2 linked regions of the Mangrovibacterium diazotrophicum genome follow. The protein of the gene in region 1 interacts with the protein of each later gene in a pairwise test. Links are inferred from orthologs where the notes say so. Each region holds a gene or a part of one and is shown in the gene's direction. Other genes may lie near its edges. The genes, in order: pepT and tpiA.

Evidence for each region.
Region 2: the proteins of pepT (region 1) and tpiA interact in binary tests that used the Escherichia coli proteins (3 or more experiments, as listed by UniProt). The link is inferred for Mangrovibacterium diazotrophicum from one-to-one orthologs.

What each region holds. Positions count from the first base shown.
Region 1 is NZ_RAPN01000001.1:1,049,345-1,062,064, reverse strand. The notes cover bases 3,765-6,591. They hold pepT (peptidase T), read left to right. Parts: upstream 3,765-4,482; coding sequence 4,483-5,700; downstream 5,701-6,591. Other genes in these bases: tilS (tRNA lysidine(34) synthetase TilS), read left to right, coding at 5,707-6,591; BC643_RS04275 (hypothetical protein), read left to right, coding at 3,795-4,481. Also shown: BC643_RS04290 (OmpP1/FadL family transporter), read right to left, coding at 1-621; BC643_RS23290 (hypothetical protein), read right to left, coding at 680-2,149; proS (proline--tRNA ligase), read left to right, coding at 2,248-3,723; more of tilS, read left to right, coding at 6,592-7,029; BC643_RS04260 (OmpA family protein), read left to right, coding at 7,384-8,490; BC643_RS04255 (TlpA family protein disulfide reductase), read right to left, coding at 8,559-9,686; BC643_RS04250 (GNAT family N-acetyltransferase), read right to left, coding at 9,785-10,345; BC643_RS04245 (diacylglycerol kinase family protein), read right to left, coding at 10,448-10,792; BC643_RS04240 (hypothetical protein), read right to left, coding at 10,839-12,089; BC643_RS04235 (family 43 glycosylhydrolase), read right to left, coding at 12,237-12,720. UniProt on the Escherichia coli protein: Cleaves the N-terminal amino acid of tripeptides.
Region 2 is NZ_RAPN01000002.1:91,830-104,507, forward strand. What follows is about bases 6,569-9,353. They hold tpiA (triose-phosphate isomerase), read left to right. Parts: upstream 6,569-7,474; coding sequence 7,475-8,233; downstream 8,234-9,353. Other genes in these bases: BC643_RS16645 (YkgJ family cysteine cluster protein), read left to right, coding at 6,569-6,822; BC643_RS16650 (DsrE family protein), read left to right, coding at 6,994-7,341; BC643_RS16660 (glycoside hydrolase family 3 N-terminal domain-containing protein), read right to left, coding at 8,994-9,353. In the rest of the region: BC643_RS16625 (hypothetical protein), read left to right, coding at 1-37; BC643_RS16630 (ATP-binding protein), read right to left, coding at 102-2,138; purL (phosphoribosylformylglycinamidine synthase), read right to left, coding at 2,274-5,966; more of BC643_RS16645, read left to right, coding at 6,322-6,568; more of BC643_RS16660, read right to left, coding at 9,354-11,342; BC643_RS16670 (hypothetical protein), read right to left, coding at 11,843-12,421. UniProt on the Escherichia coli protein: Involved in the gluconeogenesis. Catalyzes stereospecifically the conversion of dihydroxyacetone phosphate (DHAP) to D-glyceraldehyde-3-phosphate (G3P).

The sequences.
Region 1 (12,720 bases):
TGCCTGATATACTAACATGTCGTGATAGTATATTTTATTCGGATCACTATCATAGTAGTAAATAAGATCCGTGCCGTAGTCATCACTGGGATCGTAGGCTGCCAGTGCTTCATAAAAAGGATCCAGGTTGCCGACCGTCGATCCGTCTGCATTTACCACAAATTGATCAAGCATTGAAGATGTTGCACCACGGCCCATGACCAGTTTTTTCACATTGAAGTTGTTCATCCGGTTGTAGCCAAGTCCCAGGCTAAAGCTAACCAGCGAACTGGTGCTATTGGATGCAGACGGGAAGTTGACAACGTAACCAATACTGGGTACACTTACATTGAATTTCGAGTCAGATGCACTTGCTCCTAAATAACTGGCATCATATTTAGCTTCGCCAAATTGTGTTGTAAATACGAATTCATTGCTTCGGTATAAGCCCAAGCCGGCGGGGTTTATACTGGCTGAAGTAAAGTCACCACCGAGTGCTCCAAAGGCATTTCCCATCGCAGTTGCGCGGGCCGTTCCCTGTAATCTCACGTCAGATAATCGCAAAGCATCTACCATATTCTGTGCAAATACTGTTGATCCAGCGGCCAGAATGATAAGTGTGGTATAAAGTATTTTTTTCATAACTATCTGAATTAATTAGCTAATCATTTTATGGCTTGTGTTTTCGTTTTTCAGTTTCTTATCTGCGACCGCTGCCTCTGCTGGATGAGCCGCTGCTACTACCCGAACTTCTGGAGCTACTGCCTGATGAACCGGAAGAGTATGATGACCGGCTGGATGAACCGCTACTACTCGAAGAACGATAAGTAGAGCCACTGCTACTGCTACTGCTCGGTGTGCTGTAACTTGACGAGCTACTTCTGCTCGGTGTACTGTAGCTTGACGAGCTTCTGGTTGTGTTGCTCTGGCTTGATCCCCGTTGGTAGGTCGTACCATTGCTGTAGGTGCTTCGGTAAGTCGATCTGGTTTGTGAGCTACTCGTTGACGATGGTTTTGAGTAGGACGACGAACGTGTCGAGTTGTAGGTATTATTATTGTATGTCGATCTGGTTACCGTTCTTGGTTTGGTGTAACTTGGTGTGTATTGTCTTGTTTGTGTCGGAACGCTGTATCTTGAAGTACCGCTAGAGCTACTTCTAACAGTTCCGGTTGTTGTGCTTTGAGTAGACCTGGTGGTTCCGCTGTAAGTTCCCGTTGTCGAAGAAATACTTCTTCTTCCGGTTGAGCTTACACCTTCTCCGGATGAATCTCTTCTTTTATCCATGATTGTGGCACTTTTCGTTGTTGTTGCGGCTGTACGCGTGGTCGTGCCTGCGACTGATCTTCGGGATGTTGCCGTAGCACCGGCCACGGTTCCTCTAGTTGATGTGCCAACAGTTGTAGTCGATCTTCTTCCACTGGCTACGGAATTTCCACTGTCATAACGACCACCACTTACGGTGCCGTAATTTGAACGACGATGTCCATAACTGTATCTGTCGTTGTCATAGATCGGATAAGAAGGCCCGTAGCCGCCGCCCCAATATCCTCCTCCGTAATAGCCGCCACCCCAGTAGCCACCGCCATAATACCAGGGACTGCCCCAGTACCAGGAACTACCCCAGTAGCCGTAATATGGATAACCCCATCCCCAGCCAATGCTAAAGCTCCAGCCCGGAGAATACCAGTAATCCCAGTAGAACGGGTCATAATAGTAAGAATCGTAATACCAGCTATAAGGAGAGTAGTAGCCATATCGGTGGAAACGGTTTATGCGATAGGCAAAATCGAGGTCTTCACCTTCGTAATAATTATTGATGATATAATTAGTACTTCCATCATCTGTCAAAGCGGTAGTGTCGGATTCCACCAACTCCATACCCGACATGTCGTAATAGTGCACATCGGCATTTGGATCTTCAGTGGTAAACACATGATTGGTGTATCTTTGATCTCCGGATTCGGACGTACTTTGCTCCTGCATCACAAGTGGCGCGGATTTTGAATTCTGCATGCTTTGGTCAACAGGAACCTGGTCAACAACGACCGGTGGAGGTACATCTCCGGGAGTAAAGTAGATATCGTCGTACCGATCGGTTACATAGTTCCCGGTGGTACAAGCACCCAGTAACAGTGCTAATGCCGAGATGATTGTAACTTTTGCTTTCATAACTATCCCTCCTGTAACTTTTAAGAATAAATTTTATTTACTTTGTAGCCTCGATATAGCAATACAAATAAAGCAAATACCATACCAAATCAAAAGAAATGGCGAAAGAATTAACTCTTCGAGGTGAGAATTACTCGCAGTGGTACAACGAGCTGGTTGTGAAGGCAGATTTGGCCGAAAACTCAGCCGTTCGGGGATGCATGGTAATCAAACCTTACGGATACGCAATATGGGAAAAAATGCAGGCCGAACTGGACCGCATGTTCAAGGAAACCGGGCACGTGAATGCCTACTTTCCGCTGTTCATTCCCAAATCATTTTTCAGTAAAGAAGCCGATCACGTTGAAGGCTTTGCCAAAGAGTGTGCCGTAGTCACACATTATCGCTTAAAAAATAGCCCGGATGGAAAAGGTGTTGTTGTTGACCCGGATGCCAAACTGGAAGAAGAATTAATTGTTCGTCCGACTTCAGAAACGATTATTTGGAACACTTATAAAAACTGGATTCAGTCATACCGTGACCTACCTATTTTGTGTAACCAATGGGCCAATGTTGTTCGTTGGGAAATGCGTACTCGTTTGTTCCTGCGTACGGCAGAGTTTCTGTGGCAAGAAGGACACACCGCGCATGCCACGAAAGAAGAGGCGTTGGAAGAGACAGAACGTATGGTGAACGTTTATGCTGATTTTGCTGAAAACTTCATGGCTGTGCCTGTAATTAAAGGTGCGAAATCAGAGAACGAACGTTTTGCAGGTGCGTTGGAAACTTATACCATCGAAGCATTGATGCAGGATGGAAAAGCGCTTCAGTCGGGAACTTCACACTTCCTGGGGCAAAACTTTGCGAAAGCGTTCGATGTGCGTTTTGCTACCCGCGAGGGTAAGGAAGATTACGTTTGGGCAACCAGCTGGGGGGTTTCAACCCGCTTGATGGGAGCATTGATTATGGCTCACTCTGACGATAATGGTTTGGTATTGCCTCCGAGATTGGCTCCTTACCAGGTGGTAATTGTGCCAATCTACAGAAGCGACGAGCAATTGAGTGCAATCAACGAAAAAGTGAATGAAGTTGTTGCCAAGTTGAAAGCTCGCGGTATTTCGGTGAAATACGATAACTCGGACACGAAAAAACCAGGATGGAAATTTGCAGAGTATGAGCTGAAAGGTGTTCCGGTACGTTTGGCGGTAGGACCTCGTGACCTGGAAAACGGGACCGTGGAAGTTGCCCGTCGTGATACCCTCACCAAAGAAGTTGCTCAACTGGAAAATATCGATCAGTTTGTGGCTGATTTGTTGGAAGACATTCAAGCGAATATCTACAAAAAAGCATTCGATTACCGCACCGAGCACACTACGAAAGTTGACAACTACGAGGAGTTCAAGAACGTGCTGAAAGGCAAAGGTGGCTTTGTTTTAGCCCACTGGGACGGTACACCGGAAACTGAGCAAAAAATTAAGGAAGAAACCAAAGCGACAATTCGTTGTATCCCTTTTGAGGGAGAAAAGGAAGAAGGCAAATGTATTTACAGCGGAAAGCCTTCGAGCCAGCGCGTGCTGTTCGCTATTGCTTACTAACATGATTTTTACATTCATATAAAAGCAGTCAATTTTGGCTGCTTTTCTTATTTTTAACAAAAATACCGCGTATGAATGCTCCCGATGAAAAGCCAAACCAGCTGGAATCCATTGTCATTAAGTCCAATGTCAAGCAAGCAGTTTATAAAAACACGCTCGAAGCATTTAATTTATTAAAAGAAGCGCTTCGCGAGTTGGTTGAAGAATATTCGGCCAAACTAAAGGGCAAAGTCATCGATGAAGCATTACCGACTTTTCACGAAAAGGGGCCTTTCGAAGCTGAGTTCCGGCTGGCGGCCGACATGTTGCTGTTCAGTATGCACTCCAATGTTTTTGTGTTCAACCGGGAGCACCCGGTTTGGAAGACGGACTATGTGAAAGAAGAACCCCTGAATTCATATTGCGGTATTATCAACATCTATAATTTTCTTTCTGATTCATTTAAATACAACCGGATGCAGGATCTGGGCTATCTGATTGCCCGGATTTTTATCAACCGCGAGAGTCATTTCTTTGTTGAAGGAAAACGACAATCGGGCGAACTGGTTAAGGATTTTAAAAACGACATCATGTCGAAGGAAAACATCAAGCAGATTTTGGATACTTCAATCAAATATGCGATTGAGTTCGATTTGTTGGTTCCACCTTATGACCAGGTAAAAATTGCTTCGGTTGAGCAGATGAAGGAAGAAATTTTCCATGCAAAAATGAAAACCGGCAAGCGGGTCGGTTTTAAATTTAATTCAGACGATATTTAATATGAAGGAGACAATTGTTAAGCGTTTCATTGGATACGCGAAAGAGTACACCACATCCGATCCAACAAGTAAAACCTTTCCGAGTACAGCGCGTCAGCTAGTTTTTATGGACAAGCTGGTTGAAGAACTGAAACAGATCGGGCTGAGTGATGTTGAAAAGGACGAATTTGGGTACGTGATGGCTACCGTGCCTGCTACGACTGACGAAAAAGCACCGGTTGTAGGTTTTGTTGCTCACGTAGATACAAGCCCCGATTTCTCGGGCGAAAATGTGAATCCGATCATTCGTAAATACGATGGAGGCACCATCAAATTGAACGACAAGGTTTCGCTGTCTCCGGAGCAGTTTCCTGACTTATTAAATTACATCGGCGAAGAAATCATCACTACCGACGGAAGCACCCTGCTTGGTGCCGACGACAAAGCGGGTGTAACCGAAATCGTGTCGGCAATGGAATACCTGATCCAACATCCGGAGATCAAGCACGGTAAAATTCGGGTTTGTTTCACTCCGGACGAAGAAATTGGGAAAGGTGCCGACCACTTCGATGTGGAAAAATTTGGTGCTGAATTCGCTTACACATTGGATGGCGGCGAACGGGGCGAACTGGAATACGAGAACTTCAATGCCGCAATGGCGGTCATCACCGTTCAGGGACGCAGCGTGCACCCGGGAGCGGCGAAAAACAAGATGATCAATGCCATTCACGTTGCTCACAAACTCGACAGCATGTTGCCGTCGGAACAACGTCCGGAATACACGACAAACTACGAAGGTTTCTTCCACTTGCTTTCATTTGAGGGAAAAGTGGAGCAAACCAAAATGATGTACATCATTCGCGATCACGATCGCACGTTATTCAATAAGCGCAAAGAGATGATCACGCAGGCCTGCATCTTCCTGAACGACGAGTACGGCGAAGGAACCGTTTCGCTGGAAATGGAAGATCAGTACTACAACATGCGCGAAAAAGTTGAGCCGGTAAAACACATCGTTGACCTGGCCGAAGAAGCCATGAAAGAAGTTGGTGTGGAGCCAATCATTCGTGCAATTCGCGGAGGTACTGATGGTTCTCGTTTGTCGTTCATGGGCTTGCCGTGTCCGAACATTTTTGCAGGCGGCCACAATTTCCATGGGCCTTACGAATATGTGCCGGTGGCGTCGATGGTAAAAGCGGTTGAAGTGATCGTAAAAATCGCAGAAAAAGTAGTAGGCTGATAATACATGCTCGAGGCTTTCCAAACATATATCCGGGATGAAAATCTTTTTGCCGAAACCGACAAACTCGTTCTGGCAGTCAGCGGTGGTGCCGACTCGATGGTTTTGTTGAAGCTTTTTCAGCAATGCAATTACGAGTTTTGTGTCGCTCATTGCAACTTCAAGTTGCGCGGGGCCGAGTCGGACGGCGAGGAGGTTTTCATCCGGGATTATTGTGGAGAGCAGGGAATTGAGCTGTTCGTGAATCAATTTGATACCCGTGAATATGCTCAGCTCGAAGGTATTTCGATTGAGATGGCGGCCCGGGAGCTTCGCTACAATTGGTTCGAGGAACTTCGGCAGCAGTTGAACTTCGATTATCTTGTTACAGCACATCATCGCGACGACCTGATTGAGACGATGCTCATCAACCTGAGTCGCGGTACCGGAATTCGCGGTTTAAGCGGCATTCAGGCTAAAAACGGTTTTGTGGTTAGGCCATTGTTGTTTGCTTCGCGCGAGGAAATCCTGGCTTATGCCGAGAGCAGCAAACTCCCGTATAAACACGATTCCAGTAACGATGAGCTGATTTATCAGCGCAATATCATTCGTCATCAGATTATTCCGCTCTTCGAATCAATCAATCCTGCCTTTCGGAAAAACGCGGCCAAAACAGCTTCAATTTTAAAAGAAACAGCAGCAGTTTACCAGCAGCAGCTCAACGGAATTTTTACCGGTTTGAAAGTGGAAGGCGAGGGGATTTGCCGTTTAAATATCGGGCAGTTGAAAGCCCTTCAACCCCAACAGAGCTTGTTGTTTGAATTGCTGCATCCATACGGTTTTAATGCAGAACAGGTGCAGGAAATAGCCGGCGCGCTGGATGGTGAAACGGGGAAAAACTTTTTCAGCAAAACACACCGGCTGGTAAAAGATCGGACAGAATTGCTGATAACAAAGTTGGATTTACCCAAGGCGCAACGTTATTATATCGACGAAGATTGTAAGTCGATGAATGAGCCCGTTTCAATGCAATTTGAAACAATCGCGAAAAGTCCGGCATTTCGATTTTCGACCAATCCGATGGTTGCCGATCTTGATTTTGGCAAACTGCAATTCCCATTGATTTTGAAGAAGTGGGAGCAAGGCGAATACTTTGTTCCGCTGGGCATGAGCGGCATGAAAAAACTGAGCGACTTCTTCATCGACGTGAAACTTTCAATCCCCGAAAAAGAGTCCGCCTGGATTCTTTACAGCGGTAAAAAAGTGGTTTGGGTTCTTGGGCGCCGCATTGATGACCGCTTTAAAATTACCCGCGACACACAACAGGTTTTCCACATCTCTTTAGGTTAGCGGCAAACACCCGATTTTTTACTCTTTTTTTTCTCCTTCAGTCAGAACTATTTCATCTTCTGTTAACAGGTTGAATGTTAATTTTATACGCGTATTTGTTTCTTCTGTATTAACTGCGGTTTTGGATTTTCCGGAACGTCAGTCAGTTTTCAGGTATTTCGGCATTTGTTTTCGGTATTCTTACAGCAGGGTCAATGTTATCTAAATGTTAATCAAATCAAATGAGTGTTAATAATGTCTTAACAATCATCATAATGTTTTGATTTGTAAATGCTTGTAACTTGATAAGGAAATTGCATTCGATAACAGGTGAACCCTTCTGGTTCAGCTTAGTATTAATCTAATTATTACGCTATGAAAAAGGTTTATTTATTAATGGCCTCTGCTTGTCTGTTTGCGGTGCAGACATTTGCGCAGGAGTTGCCCCCCGATGCCGAGCCCGGCAAGTGCTACATCAAATGTATCACTCCAGACGAATTTGAAGATGTAACAGAAACGGTGGTTGTGTCGCCTGAGTACAAAAAGTTGGTGACTTATCCGGCAACGTTTAAAACAGTAGAGGAGCGAGTTTTGGTGAAAGAAGCTTCGAAAAAGTTGGTTTATGTACCGGCCGTTTATGAAACAGTTGAGGTTCCTTATGTGAAAAAGGAAAAGGCAACGAATTTGGAAGTTGTGCCGGCTGTATTCGGGAATGATAGCAAGGTCATTGAAACCTATCCCAAAATTGGTCGTTGGGAGTATACCGAGTTAGAAGATTGTCCTTCCGCTAACAAGGAAGATTGTATGGTTGCCTGTTTTGTGGAATACCCGGCTAAAAACCAGGTCGTTCCTTTTCAAACATTGACTTCAGACGCGACGACCACCCCCGTCCCCGTTGCTGAAGTCCCGGCAACCTATAAAAAACAGGTGGTTAAAACGCCGGCTCGGGTCGAAGAAGTCGAAATCCCTGCAGAATATGCCACCATCAAACGTCAGGTTGTTGACCAACCTGCCCGTACTGAGAGCGAAGTCGTTCCGGCTGTTACCAAAACCATCACCAAAACAGTTTTGGTTAAAAAAGGTGGTATGACCGTTTGGGAAGAAGTTGATTGTAACCTGGTGTCAGGAACACCCAATTTGCTGCCTATTTATTACGAATTGGCCAGCGCTCGATTGACAGAAGATTCCAAAAAAATTATCGACGAGCACTTGCTTAGCCTGATGACTGAAAAACCGAATATCCGGGTTGAAATCATGTCGCACACCGACTCGCGCGGAGACGACGATTACAACATGGCTTTGTCGCAACAACGTGCACAGTCGGTTGTAAACTATTTGGTTAGTCGTGGTATTAACCGCAGCCGGTTGGTTGCCAAAGGTTATGGCGAAACTCGTTTGGTTAACCGTTGCGCCAACGGCGTAGATTGTACCGAAGAGGAACACCAACAAAACCGTCGGACTGAATTCCGAATCATTCGATAAGCAGGATTATATAGATGTAATAGAGGTGGTTGATTTAAACAACTACCTCTTTTTTTGTGCCTTTGGGCTTAGTTCAGGTTGAACAGAGTCACTTCTTTTCGCACCGGACGAATACTGATTCCGAATTCATCGAGCAATTCTTCCTTCATAAATTCATTGTATTGAAAATGAAAATCCCAGTCGTGTGGGGCGACTTCAGTTCCTTCGTACTGAAACAGTTGTTGTTTCTCGTTACTCAAAAGAACACAGATTTCCGAAATGGTCAGGTTGTCGGCTTTCACCCGGTCTTCTCCGATCAGGTAATTGGAAGAGGCGCCGTTGCCCCAACTAAACTGATCGGTGTTCCAAAGTTTCGAGGGATTTGCTATTTCCAGCAGGTAAACATCCTCGGGCGCGCTCGATGCCGAAATCTTCAAATTGAATCGTTTGCTAACGTATCGAATCAGTGAATCTGGTTCAGCTTCCCATAAATTGCTTGGACTTTGCAGGTCGAGATAGGTGTTTGCCCATTGGTTGGGAATGATTTGCTGTCGCGGTACCCGGTAAAGTTTTGCAACCAAATCAGCCACAGAACCGCGGTAATGCACCAATTGGTCGTTTTTCAAAAATTGTGAAGCCGGGCCGTGTATTTGCGATACCGACAAAGATATGGGGCTAATCTCCGGTGCTGCAGTCATTGGCAAGTTGGCCTGTTCAACCTGTAAAAAAATATCGGCGATTTTGCGATTTGGTTCCGATTGGTACTTGCGCGCAAAATTTTGGATTGCCGCATAGGATAAATTAGCCGGATGTCCTTCCCAAACCAGCTTTCCGTCGGTCGTTAAAAGCACAGCGTAAGGCCATTGCCGAACATTGAACTGCCGAATAAGATTACCGTTGTAATCGCGCATCACCATGAGTTGGATGGGATGTTTGGCCAGATGGGCTTCAACCTTAGATCGACTTTCATCGGTTACCGAAACCATAAAAACCTGCTCGGCAACTTGCTGCTGCAGAACTTCCAGTTGCTCGGTCGCGGGCCGGCACGGTGCACACCAGGTCGCCCAAAAGTCGATTAAAATGAGCTTTTGTTGATTGAAATCCGTGATGGTATTGGGAGAATAGATTTCGGCGATCGTAAGCGGAAAGTCGGCTGCCTGGCTTGGAAAACGAATCCCAATGAGCAGGAGAAATATGAATAGACGGATCGTTGGCATCAGCAATTTCGTTTACGCATTTCGGGAACTAAAATAGTAGCTTTCCGAAGAAAACGATAATTCTGCAGAATTATTCTGTTAAGTTTAGAATAATCTTGCTAATAATCGCGCGGGTCATCTTCTACGATGGCGTAGTGGAAGTTGTCGATCCATTGGCCACGAATCGGGAGAATCTTGCGGCGCAGGCCTTCCCTTGTCATTCCCGATTTCTCCAACACCCGGATTGATTTGCTGTTTTCAGTTGCAACTCCGGCTTCAACCTTATGTAAGTTGAAATCTTCGAAGCCCAGTTTTATCAAGCGTTTGGCGACCTCGGTTGCGTAACCGTTACCCCAAAAGGCGGGATTGAGTTTGTAGTAGATTTCGCCCAGCCTGAACTTGTCATTCGAGAGGATAAATCCGGCTAGACCGATAAATTGATTCGTTTCGTTTAGCATGATTTTCCAGGTATACGAAGTTCTGGAAACTTTCAACTGGGCTTCAAACACCGGTTTCATCAATTGCGCAGTATCGGCAATCGAGTTGGGTAGGCCGAGTGTGTTGAATTCGTCAACCTCGGGAATAGAATGTAATTGGTGAATGGCTTCGAGATCGTCCGGCGATACTTCAATCAATGATAATCGCTCGGTTCTCACCGTAAGTAGAAGTGTTTCTCTCATTTCAATTTAAAGGTCTTGCGGATATTGGATTAAAGAAGGCAAATTACGTAAAATTCAGCAACAATGTAGGATTGAAGACTTTCCTGGATTTTTTTGTAATATTCAGAGATGCTCAATCACTTTCGGAACGAATATGATGAGGCCGACGGCTACAGCCGCAGCGGCAGCTATAAACACGGCACCTGCCGAAAGATCTTTGATTCGTTTGATGCTTTCGTGGAGATCCGGTTGCACAAAATTGCAGAGGTTCTCCAAAGCACTGTTGATTGCTTCGAGGGAGAAAACAAGTGCGATAACCAGGATCAGTGCCAGCCACTCGCCAGACGAAACTCTCAAGGCAATAGCAGCGAGAATAACCACGACGGTTACTGACAGATGAATGCGGGCGTTGTGTTCTTCCCCGATTAATATCTTTAACCCGTTGAGGGCATACTTAAAAGCTCTCATTCTGTGTTTGAGCGAAAAGGGGACTTTCTCTTTCATGCCATCTTTTTTAAAAACTGAACATAAATCCGAAGCTAATTCGGGAGGCTGATCGATCATTGTCATTCTTAAACGCGACATCTTCTGTGCCGATTGTTTCAGTTCCGTTAGTTTTGATGCGCTTGTTGCCCAAATCGAGTTCGATGCCGACTGTAAAATTGGGGTACGGATCCCAAAGGGCGTTTACGATCAGGTATTTGTGAAAGACAGAAGCATTTCCGTTTTTGATTGAGATTTGTGTATTAGTCTCCAAGTCGTTAATCGTGAACTCGGTGATGTCTGTCATTTTAAGTTGGGTGAGACCCCAAACGGCATTGAAGTGAACCTGTTTTGACAGATAATACTCGTAAGCAGCCCACCCACCATGTGCAAAAGTTGTTTGAAACCCATCTGCAGCGGGAAAGGCATCGTAGCCGGCTCCTCCATGAGCAACCAAATAGGCCGAAATACCTTTACCGGCAGCGTATTGAAACTGCCAATTGGATTCGCCCGAGTTGCCCAGCAAGCCGGAGAAAGCTCCGCCGTAGCCCATCAACTTATTTTCATCACCGTTTTCGAGGTAGTTAATTGCACGGAGAATCCCGGATAGGCGCAAATGGCCCTTGTTGAGGGCGTATCTCATGGCAGCTGCAAATTCCGGAAGTGTTGGATAGTTGTACTCGATCGTTGTCGCCAGATCGGGAAACTCCCGATAGTCGACAATGGGCGCCTGCAGAGCGATTTCATATCGCCATTTTGGATTTTTCAGCTCATTAAAATATTTGATGAACGGAACGCGTACCCAAATCCCGGAAGGAGGGCCATCAGAGTCCAGTACATTGGGCCAGAGTTCCTGATCGCCAAAAGCTTCGTAATCCTGGCCAAACTGCCAATGGCGGAAAATAATGTAAGCTTTACGGAGGCGCATTTGCCCGTTCTCGCCCCAAAAGTCCGATTCAACAAAGGCTTGAATTTTACCCCATTCAGGATGAATGTAAGTTGTGCTGAATCGAATTTGTGTTTGGTATAAATCGATGGCCAGGTTTTGACGGTTGTCGTCGTCGAAAACATTTATGCGATCCAGTTTAAAGGTGTCGTAGTCTTGCAAACCGCCGCGAATGTTATAGTAGCCATTCATTTTCATGTTCACACCGATCCAGGCATTGATCCGCGGTTCTCCGTTGACAGAATCAGGGGAGTGGACTTTAAATAATCTTTCCTGTGCAACTGCTGCCTGACATAGGCAACAAAAAGCAATTAATGTAATTAATCCTTTGTGCATAGCTGTTTGTTTATCGTCAGCCTCTTACAGCGCACATTAAAAGCACGATCAAGTTACGACAAAGGGATTGGCTATACAACGGCAGTTTTCAAAATGTTGATAATTGAGAACGCCCCGCTTTCGAATTTCAGAGGGGCGTTCTGGTATTTATTGTTTCGGTTTTAGAGCTAATCCTTCAGCTGTTCGTTTTACAGGTTGAATAGTGCCATCCTCGTTGAAATAGAGGTACTCAGCGCAAATTTCGCGTTGTCGTTTACGGTTTGGACAGGCATCCCCTGTATCAATCCAGCGGTGATAAAAAAGGAGCCACTGACCATTGTATTCGACAATGGAATGGTGGTTGTTGCTTTCGTGCTCGTCCTCCATAATTACTCCGTGGTATTTCCATGGACCCAATGGAGTGTTGGAAGTGTAGTAGGTGAGTACCCGGTTATCTTCAGGCATGGTATAGTAGTACAGATTGTTTCGTTTGAATACCCAGGGGCCTTCCCGTTTCGGTTTGTAGCCGCCCATGTCCATTGTTTTCAGTTCGCCTTTCACGCTCAGAAAATCATCATTCAATACTGCTACCATGTAGTCGCCACCTCCGTTGAAGTAGATGTAACCGGTCCCGTCGTCATCTACAAAAATA
Region 2 (12,678 bases), on another replicon or contig:
TGACGATGAAGGTGCACCTATCGAAATCCCGGAATAACACAGAAAGATCTTATAGCAATTCTATTTTAGGATTCGAAGCCAGCGAAAGCTGGCTTTTTCTTTTAGTTATCGGCAGTGGCCAACGGAACCGTAAAATGGAAGGTACTTCCATTTCCGGGTTGGCTTTCAGCCCAAATCTTGCCTTTATTTAGCTTGATAAACTCCTTACAAAGAATCAATCCCAAACCGGATCCATCCTCATTGTTTGTGCCTTTTTTCTTGATTTTGGAATCAATCGAAAATAGTTGTTCCAGCTCGTCCTCCGACATACCAATGCCGGTGTCCTTTACTGATACACACAAGTCTCTCTCATACCGCCTGAAACTGATGAAAACTTCTCCTCCATTGGGTGTAAACTTGACTGCATTGCTTACGATATTGCGCAGAACAGTTTCAATCATCATTGGGGTTGCATAGACGTGCACATTCCCGGGTACATCATATTTCAAGCTAATATTTTTTTGCTCAGCAATGGGCTGCAATAAATTGCAGATCTTCTCCTGTAAGGACGACAACTCGAAAATGATCGGTTCATACTGGAGCCTTCCTGTTTGGGACTTACTCCAGTCGAGCAAGTTTTGAAGTAGACGGAAAATGTTGTTTGTCGAGTTATAAATATCCTGAGCGTATTTTCGTCTGTCTTTGTCTTCGAAACGGTCGTATTCGTGACTCAACAGGAAAGAATACCCCAACACACTATGTAATGGGTTTTTTAAGTCGTGAGCAATAATCGAGAAGAACTTATTTTTAGATGCGTTCATCTGTTCTAATTCGTTCTTCTGCGATTCAATCTTAATATTCTTTTCGGTGAGCACTTTATTGACACGTTTCCTGTTGTAGTTTCCAAACGAAACGTAAGTAACAATAACCAACAGTATAAGTATAGCAAAAACCCCAAGGTTTCGGAATGCTTTGTCTTTTTCCAACTGGATCATTGTCATTTCCTTCTCGGCATTTAACCTCGAAATAATCGCCTCGTTCTTCGTAAACTCATATTTCTTTTCAATAGCGGCCGCCTGGAAAAGGCGTTCCTCCTGCCGCATACTGTCCAAATATGTCTTGAAATTTTTATACGCACTGTAGGCTCGATCAATCTCTCCCATTTTTTCGTAAACGGTCGCGAGATCCTCATAGTAAAGCTGGATAATATAATAACCGTATTTATTCTCTATAGCGGTCTTCAAGCCCTCCCTCAATATTTCCAATGCTTTTTTGTAATTACCAAGTTCACCATAGACGCAGCCTAAACCTTCCTTCACAAAAACCTGGTTCAGCAGGCTACCCTCTTTTTCATAGATCTTATAGGCCGTCTGGTAGTACGAAAGTGCCACCTGAAGACTGTCTCCCTCATCAACATACACATTCCCCATATTATTGATCGCGGCCGCCATTCGTTCCTCGTTATCAATCTGCTTGAAATACCCCAAGGCTTTTCTGAAATATACCTTCGCTGAATCGAGTCGATTTGCATTATAATGCGCAGTCCCCAGACCGTTGCAGCTGCTCCCCATGCGATTTATGTCATTCGTAATCTTTGAGGTTTTGTAAGCCTTTCTGTAGTATTCTATCGACGAACTATAATCGCCCAAACGATTATAAACCATCCCCATATTAATATAGATCCGACTGAGATCTTCTAAACTGGAAGCCCGCTCAAAATCTTTCATGGCTTCAATCTGGCTGGCAATGGCATTCTCAAATTCACCCAAGAAATAATAGGACAAGCCGATTGAATTGTAAATCTCGCCAACCGAACTTAAACTGTCATTCTGAATATACTGCTCAATTGCTTTGCGGTACTGTGGTATTGCTCTTGCATATTCACCGGCGTCGAACAATAAATCTCCGTATGCATACTGAGCTTTTGCCAATGAGCCAAGATCATCCAACTCTTTGTAAATAGAAATACTCTCCCGAAAATAGGCAAATGATTGTGCGGTGTCCGAATCTGTGGTTAGGCTGGAAAGATGCTGTAATGTTAAAGCCCGTTCTTCCCCCGTCTGGCTTGTAAGCAAGTTTGTAAGACTATCTACTCCGGAAGACGCAAATAGATTGAAACTAAGAAAAACTAATAGCAGTAATGGCAGTTTAGTCATCATAGTGTTTGGGCCTCTCACAAAGATGTCAATTTTATCGAATTATCTAAAAAAAACGGAATAAAATATACCTCAGTAAGAAAACTTAGAAAACATATGCTATAAAAAAGAGCTCTCAATTGAGAGCTCTTTTTATTATTATGATTTTGTTTTTTCAATAATCCAATTTCGTGCGTTGACGAAGGCTTCGATCCAAGGTGCAACTTCCTCTTTCTTGCGGTTAGCCGGATAGTAAGGCCACAACCACGGACGGAAAGCACGTTCCAGGTGAGGCATCATCGCCAGGTGACGGCCATCTTTCGAGCAGATTGCCGCTGCGTCATAATCTGAACCGTTCGGGTTACCCGGATAGAATTTATTGGCGTATTTGAAAGGAATGTTGTATTCGCTTTCAGCATACGGGAAGCTGAACTTTCCCTCACCGTGTGCAATCCAAACACCCAACTTCATACCGGCCATAGTTTTCAGCATCACCGAGTTGTTTTCGGCGATCTCAACACCTACGAAGTTCGACTCGAATTTGTGCGACTCGTTGTGCAACATCTTCGGCATTTGTTCGTGTTCCGGGTAAATCAAGCCGAGCTCAACAGCCAGCTGACAACCATTACACACACCCAAACTCAAGGTGTCTTCTCGCTTATAGAAGTTCTCCAAAGCCACGCGCGCCTTCTCGTTGTACTTGAATGCACCGGCCCATCCTTTTGCAGAACCTAACACATCGGAATTTGAGAAACCACCAACATAAACAATCAGGTTCACATCTTCCAACGTTTCGCGTCCGGCGATCAGGTCAGTCATGTGAACGTCTTTCACATCGAAACCAGCCAGGTACAACATGTAAGCCATTTCACGATCGCCGTTCACCCCTTTTTCGCGGATGATAGCTGCTTTTACACCACTGGCAGCACGACGTTTCAGGTCGATGCCGTAGTCTGCTGCTTTACCGGTAAAGTCTTTGAAATCGTAAACCAGCTCGTTTTTCTTGTAGTTTTTGAAACGTTCCAAAGCCAGTTTTTCACCGCTTTGCTTGCGATCCATCAGGTATGATGTTTTAAACCACAACTCGCGCAATGAGTCAATATCTAAATTGAAGCTAGCTGCACCGTTTACAACAGTGAACTCGCGAGCTTCTGCAGGAGTACCAATTTTAACAAAACGAACACCAGCTGTAGTCAATTTGCTTTCGAAAGCCGCTGCATCAGCCGCCTGAACAACAATTGCCGGGTTTTCGTTGAAGAACGCTTTCACGCTGTCCGTTTCTCCCAAACCTGAAAGATCCAGTTTCAAGCCGCTTTCGTTATCGCTGAAACACATTTCCAACAATGTGGTAATCAAACCACCCGAGGCAACATCGTGACCAGCAACAATCAACTCGTCTTCGATCAAATCCTGGATGGTGTTAAATGTCTTCACGAAATATTCCGCATCGGCAACAGTTGGTGCTTCTTGTCCGATCTTGTTCACGATCTGCCCGAAAGCACTACCGCCCAAAGCCAACGCTGTAGATGAGAAGTCGATATAATAAACCGGTTTGCTCGCATCGTTTTCCAATACCGGCTCAATTACTTTTTTCACATCGGTAACTTCTCCCGAAGCCGAAACGATCACCGTACCCGGAGAATAAACTACATCATCCTTGTACTTCTGAGTCATCGACATTGAGTCCTTACCAGTCGGGATATTCACACCCAAAGCACAAGCAAAATCGCTGGCAGCTTTAACGGCACTATAAATGCGAGCGTTCTCACCAGCATTTTTTGCAGGCCACATCCAGTTAGCACTCAACGATACACTGCGGATTTTATCCGGCATCGGTGCCCAAATGATGTTCGTTAGTGATTCGGCAATTGACAGGATTGAACCTTTCGCCGGATCGATCATCGCTGCTACCGGAGCATGGCCGATAGAAGTCGCCAAACCGGCTTTACCTTGATAATCCAGAGTGATCACACCGAGGTTATTCAACGGCAAGTGCAATTTACCGGCACCTTGCTGTTTGGCAATACGGCCGGTTACCGAACGGTCAACTTTGTTGGTCAACCAGTCTTTACAAGCTACACCTTCCAGCTGCAGAACATCTTCCAGGTAGCTTTCTATTTTTGCAGGCTCGTAAGCCAGTTCTTCAAATTTTTCAGTCGAAGTAGTATCAGTCAAAACCGTCTTTGGCGGATTACCAAACATGTAGGCCAATTGCCAGTCGATCGGTGTTTCGCCGGTTTTCGAGTTTTTGAAAGTAAACTGCATGTCGCCAGTCGCTTCGCCGATTACATACATTGGTGCACGTTCGCGATCTGAAATGGTCTTCAACAGATCCACGTCTTTTTCGTGCATTACCAAGCCCATGCGCTCTTGCGACTCGTTACCGATCAGCTCTTTTTGAGACAATGTCGGGTCACCGCAAGGCAATTTATCGGTATCGATCAAACCACCGGTTTCTTCAACCAGCTCCGACAAACAGTTCAGGTGACCACCGGCACCATGGTCGTGAATTGAAATGATCGGGTTGTTGTCCGATTCGGACAAAGCACGAATGGCGTTGTAAGCACGTTTCTGCATTTCCGGGTTGGCACGTTGTACAGCGTTCAATTCGATTGCGTTTTCGAATTCACCGGTTGCTACCGACGATACAGCACCACCACCCATACCGATGCGGTAGTTATCACCACCCAACAGAACAACTTTATCACCTTTTGTCGGCGAGTCTTTCAGACTGTCCTTTTTGCGGCCAAAACCGATACCACCTGCCAACATGATCACTTTGTCGAAACCGTATTTTTTGTAGTTCTCGAAGTGTTCGAAAGTCAACACCGATCCACAGATCAGCGGTTGACCAAATTTGTTACCAAAATCGCTGGCACCGTTCGAGGCTTTAATCAGGATCTCGTCCGGTGTTTGATACAACCAAGGGCGTTCTTCTGTTGCTTGTTCCCAATTGCGGGCATCTTCGGTACGTGGGTACGAAGTCATATAAACAGCAGTACCAGCGATTGGCAAAGCACCTTTTCCACCGGCAATACGGTCGCGAATTTCACCACCGGTACCGGTTGCAGCACCGTTGAACGGTTCAACCGTTGTTGGAAAATTGTGCGTTTCCGCTTTCAGCGAAAGCACAGTCTCAATATCTTTTACTTCGAAGAAATCGGGTTTGTCCTGCGTCTTCGGAGCGAATTGCTCAACCACCGGTCCCTGCACAAATGAGCAGTTGTCCTTGTAAGCCGATACAATTTTATTAGGATTGGTCTCCGAGGTTTTCTTAATCATTTTGAAAAGCGAGCTTTCCATTTCAACCCCGTCGATCACGAAAATACCATTGAAAATTTTGTGACGGCAGTGCTCTGAGTTTACTTGTGAGAAACCGAACACTTCGCTGTCAGTCAACTTGCGGCCCAGCTTTTCTGAAACTTCATTCAAGTAAGCGATTTCATCTTCACTCAAAGCCAAACCTTCTTTCTCGTTGTAAGCGGCAATGTCTTCGATTCCGATAATCGGATCCGGCTTTTTATCGATTGTAAAAATATCCTGTTTCAAACCGTTGTACATCCGCTGAAGCATCGGGTCAAATCCTGCTTTTTCATCCGGAACGGCCATAAACTCTTCAATACGGATAATGCCCGAAAGGCCCATGTTTTGGGTAATTTCCACAGCATTGGTACTCCAGGGTGTAATCATTTCCCGACGTGGCCCAACAAAAAAGCCTTCGATTGATTCACCTTCAACAAAAGTTGCTTCGCCAAAAAGCCAAACCAGTTTTTCGATGTCTGCCTCAGCAAAAGAACTTGTTGATTGCACTGCGAGAACCGTGCCTTGAGGAGTTTTAAAGAATGAAATCATGTTGAATCTCTTTTTAAGATAAAGTTGACATGTTTTGGGCTTCTGCCCTATTTTTAATTTGTCCGCCATCGATTCTAAAATACCGAAACAGAGCCCGGTAGATCATCTTCTCAGGAAGGCCGTCTGAAAGACGCTGCAAAGATAAAAATTCCTTAGGAAGATTCAGCCTGAAGCCTTTAAAAGAAGCCTTTTGTGAATAATTCCGGTTGGATGTTAATAATCCGTTGAGCATGAATTTAGCTCGACTCTTTAGGGATGACATCTTTTCGAAAAGATGTCATCCCTCTCCGGCTCGAATCAACACATTTAGCTTCTTCCCCGCTTTTCTTTATTTTTGTGGCAAAATCAGAGTAAAATGACTTACAACTTCGAAAAGTACCAGCGCTTTATCGCCAACGTCGACAAGTTAACCGAATCACTTTCATCACTGCACAGCAAGCACATGCAATGCCGAAAAGGCTGCGACCTCTGCTGCATGAACTACCGGATTTTCCCGGTTGAATATTTTGCGGTGCAACAGGCATTGAGCGAGAAACCGGTTAAAACAATGGAATCGAAAGATGGTAGCTGTGTTTTTCTGAAGGATCACGCTTGCCAGATATACGAACACCGCCCGTTTATCTGCCGCACGCATGGACTTCCGTTACTTTATATGAACGAAGACCAATGGGAATTGTCGGCTTGCGAACTCAACTTCACCGAGTTTGACGATGAAGACTTCTCTGCAGAAAACACCTTCCCGCAAGATCGCTTCAACAGCGAGTTATTCCAGCTTAATAAGCAATTTATCGCCGATAACAAGCTCAACTTTTCGGAATTCGACTTACTGGAAATGAAAGATTTGCACAAGGGCTAAAACACAGATGGAATACTAAAAAATGTATAAATTATTGCTACTGCTTTGAAATCCATCGTAAGCTTGATAACTTTCCGGTTCAAAGCTATAAGCACGATGAAAAAACTTTTAATATTCCTCTTAATTATTACCGGCACAGGTTTGCATTTAAATGCACAAAATCCAGCAAAAATGAACGAAAACAATAACAAGCTGGCCGTTATTTGGACGAGCGGCGATCCTGAAGTTGCCCAAAAGGTGTGTTTCATGTACACGCTGAATGCCAAAAAGCAAGGTTGGTTCGACGAGGTTGTCCTGATCGTGTGGGGGCCATCAGCGAAGCTACTCGCCGAAAATGAAGATCTTCAGGCCGACGTGAAAAAAATGATGGAGGCCGGTGTAGTCGTCGAAGCCTGCATCAGTTGCGCCAAAATGTACAATGTTGCCGAAGATTTAAGTGATTTGGATATTGATGTACGCCCGATGGGAGTCCCGCTAACCAACTATTTAAAAGAAGGTTGGCACACGCTCAATTTCTGATTTAGAAAGGGTTTAAACAAAGGTTAAATCCCGAAAGCTTCCGGTCAATTTATAGGTGGTTTAGCCACCTTTTGTTATTTTTGGGGCGATATTTTTGAAATCAATAATTTTCTATCCACAAATCAAATAAAACATGAGAAAGAAAGTAGTTGCCGGTAACTGGAAATGCAACACAACCGTTCAGGAAGGTGTTGAATTAGCAAAAGCTGTAAACGAACTGGTTGCCAAAGCAGACGCGAAAGACGTTGTCGTTGTTCTTGGAGCTCCTTTTACACATATTACCAAAGTTGTTGAATCAGTAGACGCTTCACTGGTTGGTGTTGCTGCTCAAAACTGTGCTGCTGAAGCTTCTGGTGCATACACTGGCGAAGTTTCTGCTGCGATGGTTAAATCAACAGGTGCTGGTTACGTAATCTTAGGTCACTCTGAAAGACGCGAATACTACGGTGAAACAAGCGAAATTTTGAACAAAAAAGTGGCTTTGACATTGGCTAACGGATTGACTCCAATCTACTGCTGCGGTGAAGCTTTGGAAATTCGCGAAGCTGGAACTCAAAAAGCATATGTTATCAACCAATTGGAAGAAACAATCTTCAATCTGAGCGCTGAAGACTTCAAAAAAGTGATCATCGCTTACGAACCAATCTGGGCAATCGGAACAGGTAAAACTGCTTCAACAGCGCAAGCTCAGGAAATGCACAAAGACATCCGTGAAGCTATTGCTGCAAAATACGGTGTTGAAGTTGCTGAAGAAATTTCAATTCTTTACGGTGGTAGCTGTAAAGCTAGCAACGCTCCTGAATTGTTCGCCAGCGCAGACGTTGACGGTGGTTTGATTGGTGGTGCTTCACTGAAAGCTGAAGACTTCATCGGTATCATTACTGCTTACTAATCGAAGTTTTTCGATACATCATAGCTATTCCCGGTTGGATCTTCCAATCGGGATTTTTTGTGGCTTTGAATTGAGACTTGCATTGAAATAGACCACTTAAGCGGAAAAAATTCTCACTACTGTTTCCGTGACTGGTACTCTAAGTGTCCCAACGTCCTTCCAGACGGGAGTTACTTTTTGGCTAAAGCCAAAAAGTAACCAAAAAAATCAAGGCTGATTTTTATCTTCTAGCTCCATCAATCGAAAAGCTAAGTCCAGCCTCAGTGAGATTTGCTCTTACTCGTCTATTTGAGCATCAGCAACTTATAAGTCTAAAGTCAATTAAAACAGCCAATACATTAAGCCAAACTAAGACGAAAACACTCATAATTGCGCATTAGTTGCTAAGAGTGGGTGCGTTGGCCGTTAAAAAGCCCGGCCGAGGATTCGTTTTGACAAGATTTTTGCTTCCCTGTCTACCGGCAGGCAGGCTTTTCATCGAATGGAAAAGGAAGAGCCAGTCCGGCTTGAGGACAGATAAAATTTATCATAAAAGTAAAATTATGCTCCCTATCATTCATTTTTGATTAGCAGAATGTAAAAACGGAGCTTGATTCATCAAACACCCTAATCAGTGGTTAGCGAGCTAATTTGAAAATCCAAGAGTAACGAAAACAAAAAAGTCATCCCGAATTCATTTCGGGATCTCTCGACATTTCTATTGAAAGATCCTGAAACGAGTTCAGGATGACTGAGCTATTTCTATAACCGATAAATCGGTTTAATATTGAAATCCTTTTTTCAATGTGATCGTTCCTTCTAACTGCGCCTCTTTCGACGACGAGCCAATCATCACTTTAAAGTCACCTGGTTCAATCACCCACTTGTAATCAACACCAATCAAGCTAAACATATCCTTCTTCAGTGTGAAAGACACCTGCTTGGTTTCGCCTTTCTTAAGGTAAACATACGAAAAAGCCTGCAACTGCTTAATCGGGCGAACAGTCGACGCGTACTCGTCACGCAAATACAATTGCGGCACCTCTGCCCCATCGTACTTGCCCGTATTGGTTAAGTCGAAGGAAACTGTGTAGGTGAAATCATCCACTGGTTCAATCTTCAGATTCGCATATTTAAAGCTTGAATAACTTTTACCTTCACCAAAAGTGTACAACGGAGCCGAAGTTCCCTCCACGTAGTTGTGAGCAACCGGGTTCTTCTTGTCGTAATAAACCGGCAACTGGCCCACTCCGCGAGGTACCGAGATCGGCAAACGACCAGTTGGATTGTAATCGCCGAACAACACATCGGCAATACCGTTTCCACCTTGCTCACCCGGATACCAGGCAGTCAACAAAGCATCTGCATTTTCCGATGCCCAGTTCATGTTCAACGGGCGACCTTCAATATAAATGACTACCACCGGCTTTCCGGTTGCTTTAATGGCTTTCAACAGTTTCATCTGATCGCCCATCAAATCTAAGGTCATGCGGTCGTTCCCCTCACCGCTTTCCATATCGCTTACCAATTTGCTGTTGGCCACGGCAGCACCGGTTGCCAGGTAATCGGTATTGAAGTCGCGGGCACTGGAACCACCAACAACCACAACAGCAACATCTGCACTTTTGGCCGCTTTCACAGCAGATTCGATATCCGTTTGCGTTGTATCGCGGATCGCGCATCCTTTGGCGTAAATCACATTTTTAGCACCCACTTTCGCTTGAATACCTTCCAAAACAGTTACCACATTTTCATCCGGTTGCGGCGAAGTGTAGTCTCCCAGTTGGTTGTACATCACATCGGCATTGGGGCCAATCACTGCCAGCTTAACGCCTTTTTTATTTAATGGCAAAACACCTTTATTCTCTAACAAAACTGTTGATTGCTGAGCAAGCTCGCGCGCCAGTGCAATGTTGCCTTCGCTGTGTACCTCTTTCTTCGCTTTCTTCGGATCAACATAAGGGTTGTCAAACAATCCCATCGCGAATTTCCATCTCAGCACATTGTAAGCCGCCGAATCAATTACACTTTCCTGAAGCTTTCCATCCTTCACGGCCTGACGCAATTCAGCATAAGCAATCCCGCCTAAATCCACATTCGTTCCCGCTTCAATCGATTTGATCGCTGCATCCTGAACCGTCTTGGTCACAAAGTGCGAGCCCATAATTCCCTGGATACTGTACAAGTCGGAAACCGAAAATCCCTGGAAGTTCCACTCATCGCGCAAAATATCGGTCAGGTATTCTTTATTCATTGTTGATGGAACACCATCGATTGAGTTATATGAAGTCATCACCGACAGAGCACCGGCATCAATCGCATCGCGAAATGGCGGAAAATAATTCTCCAGCAAATCGCGATGGCTCACCACCGAAGCATTTCCGTTCACACCCGACTCGGGGCCCCCGTAAGCAATAAAGTGTTTCAAGGTTGAAATGGCACTTCCCGGTTGGGTAACGTCACCTCCGCCCAAACCAGCAACCATCGCTTCTCCCATCCGCGCAACCAGGATCGGATCTTCGCCATAAGTTTCCTCAACACGCGACCAACGCGGTTCGCGGGCCAAATCCAAAATTGGTCCGTACGCAATATGGGCGCCCTGCAAACGCAGTTCCTCTCCGATCACTTTTCCCATCTTTTCGATCAACTCGGTATTGAAAGTTGCGGCCTGTCCCAGTCCTGTAGGGAATACGGTTGTTCCGATAGCCATGTGCCCGTGGGCTGCTTCTTCTGCAAAAAACATCGGGATTCCCAAACGGGAATGTTCGATACTGTAACGCTGCAATGCATTGGCAGCCTTGGCTGCTAATTCCGGATTCAATCCGTTTGCAAGTGTCTTTTTAGTCCATGGATCGGCACGAAAAGTTGCCCACAACATGCCGGCTAACTGCTCTTTTTCCAAGGTTTGAAACTGGTTGGAAGCAAGCACATCATTTCCTTTAATCTCATACATCTCCCAGCCCATGAAACAAAGGACTTGTCCAACTTTTTCATCCAACGTCATTCGTTGCAACAAATCTTTTGTTCTTGCTTCCGGCGAGTAAGCAGGATCTTTATAAATCGGCTGTTTCGTTTGAGCAACAGCAATTTGACAGATCAGCAACAAGCCGATACAGATACGATAATACATAAAAATTGATTTTAAATTTTAACCTCAAAGAACACCTAACCATTTTAACAGACTCAAAACTATCAAAAAATACGGACGAACCCAGAGCAAAGTGTGTGCGCCACTCATTTTTTTAGATCTCTTAATATCAGGGCGAATTACAACCAGAAGTCAGACTGTCCTTTTTTCATTTTTAATCCTTTTTACGACTATTAAAATGACAGGTTTAACTGTCGATTCGTTCGTATTCCGACTTTGGTTTTGCGTTTGAAGAAAGCAGCCCGAGGCTACTGATCTGTTCGAACAAAGTGCTTTCATTTTGTCGACAATTTTGAAGAAGTCGTGGAGATCGCTTTTGACCGAAAGCCGTAATTTTCGATAAAAATATTTTGTCTCTGAAGAACAACGATAGCCCGAATCGATTAAATTCGGGCTATCGTTTTGCCTCTTTAGCTCAGCTGGTAGAGCAGCTCATTCGTAATGAGCAGGTCGCGGGTTCGAGTCCCGTGAGAGGCTCTGGTTTAACAAACTTCACTCTCCACTTCAATAGCAGCCTGTAGCTGCTTCACCCAGCCATCAATTTTTTCGACCGATGGTGTATGATGTCTTTTTCGTCGAGCATCCTCATATTTAATAATCTGTTCTGGACTCTGTCCGCTCCGCAAATAAACTTCCACATCCGAACAAACAATGCAGTACCCGGTAAACGGGCAGACCGTCTCCTCATGGTAAGTGCAAAAGTCAATGTGATGTTCACCCTCAGAAAACGCCAGGTGTTTCTCGCTCCAGAAACGAATGATAAAATCGTAGCGCAGATGCGGCGGAAAGTTGACGGGAAAATCGAGCACAAAATGATGCTTTTGCAAGATTTTTTCCAGTTCGTTGGCTAGAATTTCAACTTGACTCTTACTGAGCACACCGTTTGGTGGCAGCAATTCGCTGTCAATACCAGTTATGGTCGAAACCGTTTCCTTTTCTCCGTAAAGGTATTGCCAGCCGGTGTACGTTTTGTTTTCATGCTCTCTCTCCGCGACAACAGGTTCGTCGACTTTTACTTGCTGGCGAATAGTTTTCAAAAGTTGTTCAAAAGATTGTTTCATAGCTTGCTTGACTTGAGTTAATTACGAATTGGCTGTTCCTGTTCTTCCTCGTGTGCCTTGACTTTTTCTTCAAGCACTTCTCTAACTTGTTCCAGATCATAAACCAATTTCAAAAATTCATCTGAATTCATCATAGCTGTCTGTTTTCGGGTTATTTACTAATTTTCATTTCCCCTATTCCCGAGCATTGCGTTGCAGCGTTAATTGTTTACAAGATCATAAAAGCGGAAGGTTGTTTCGACAAACCACATTTCGTT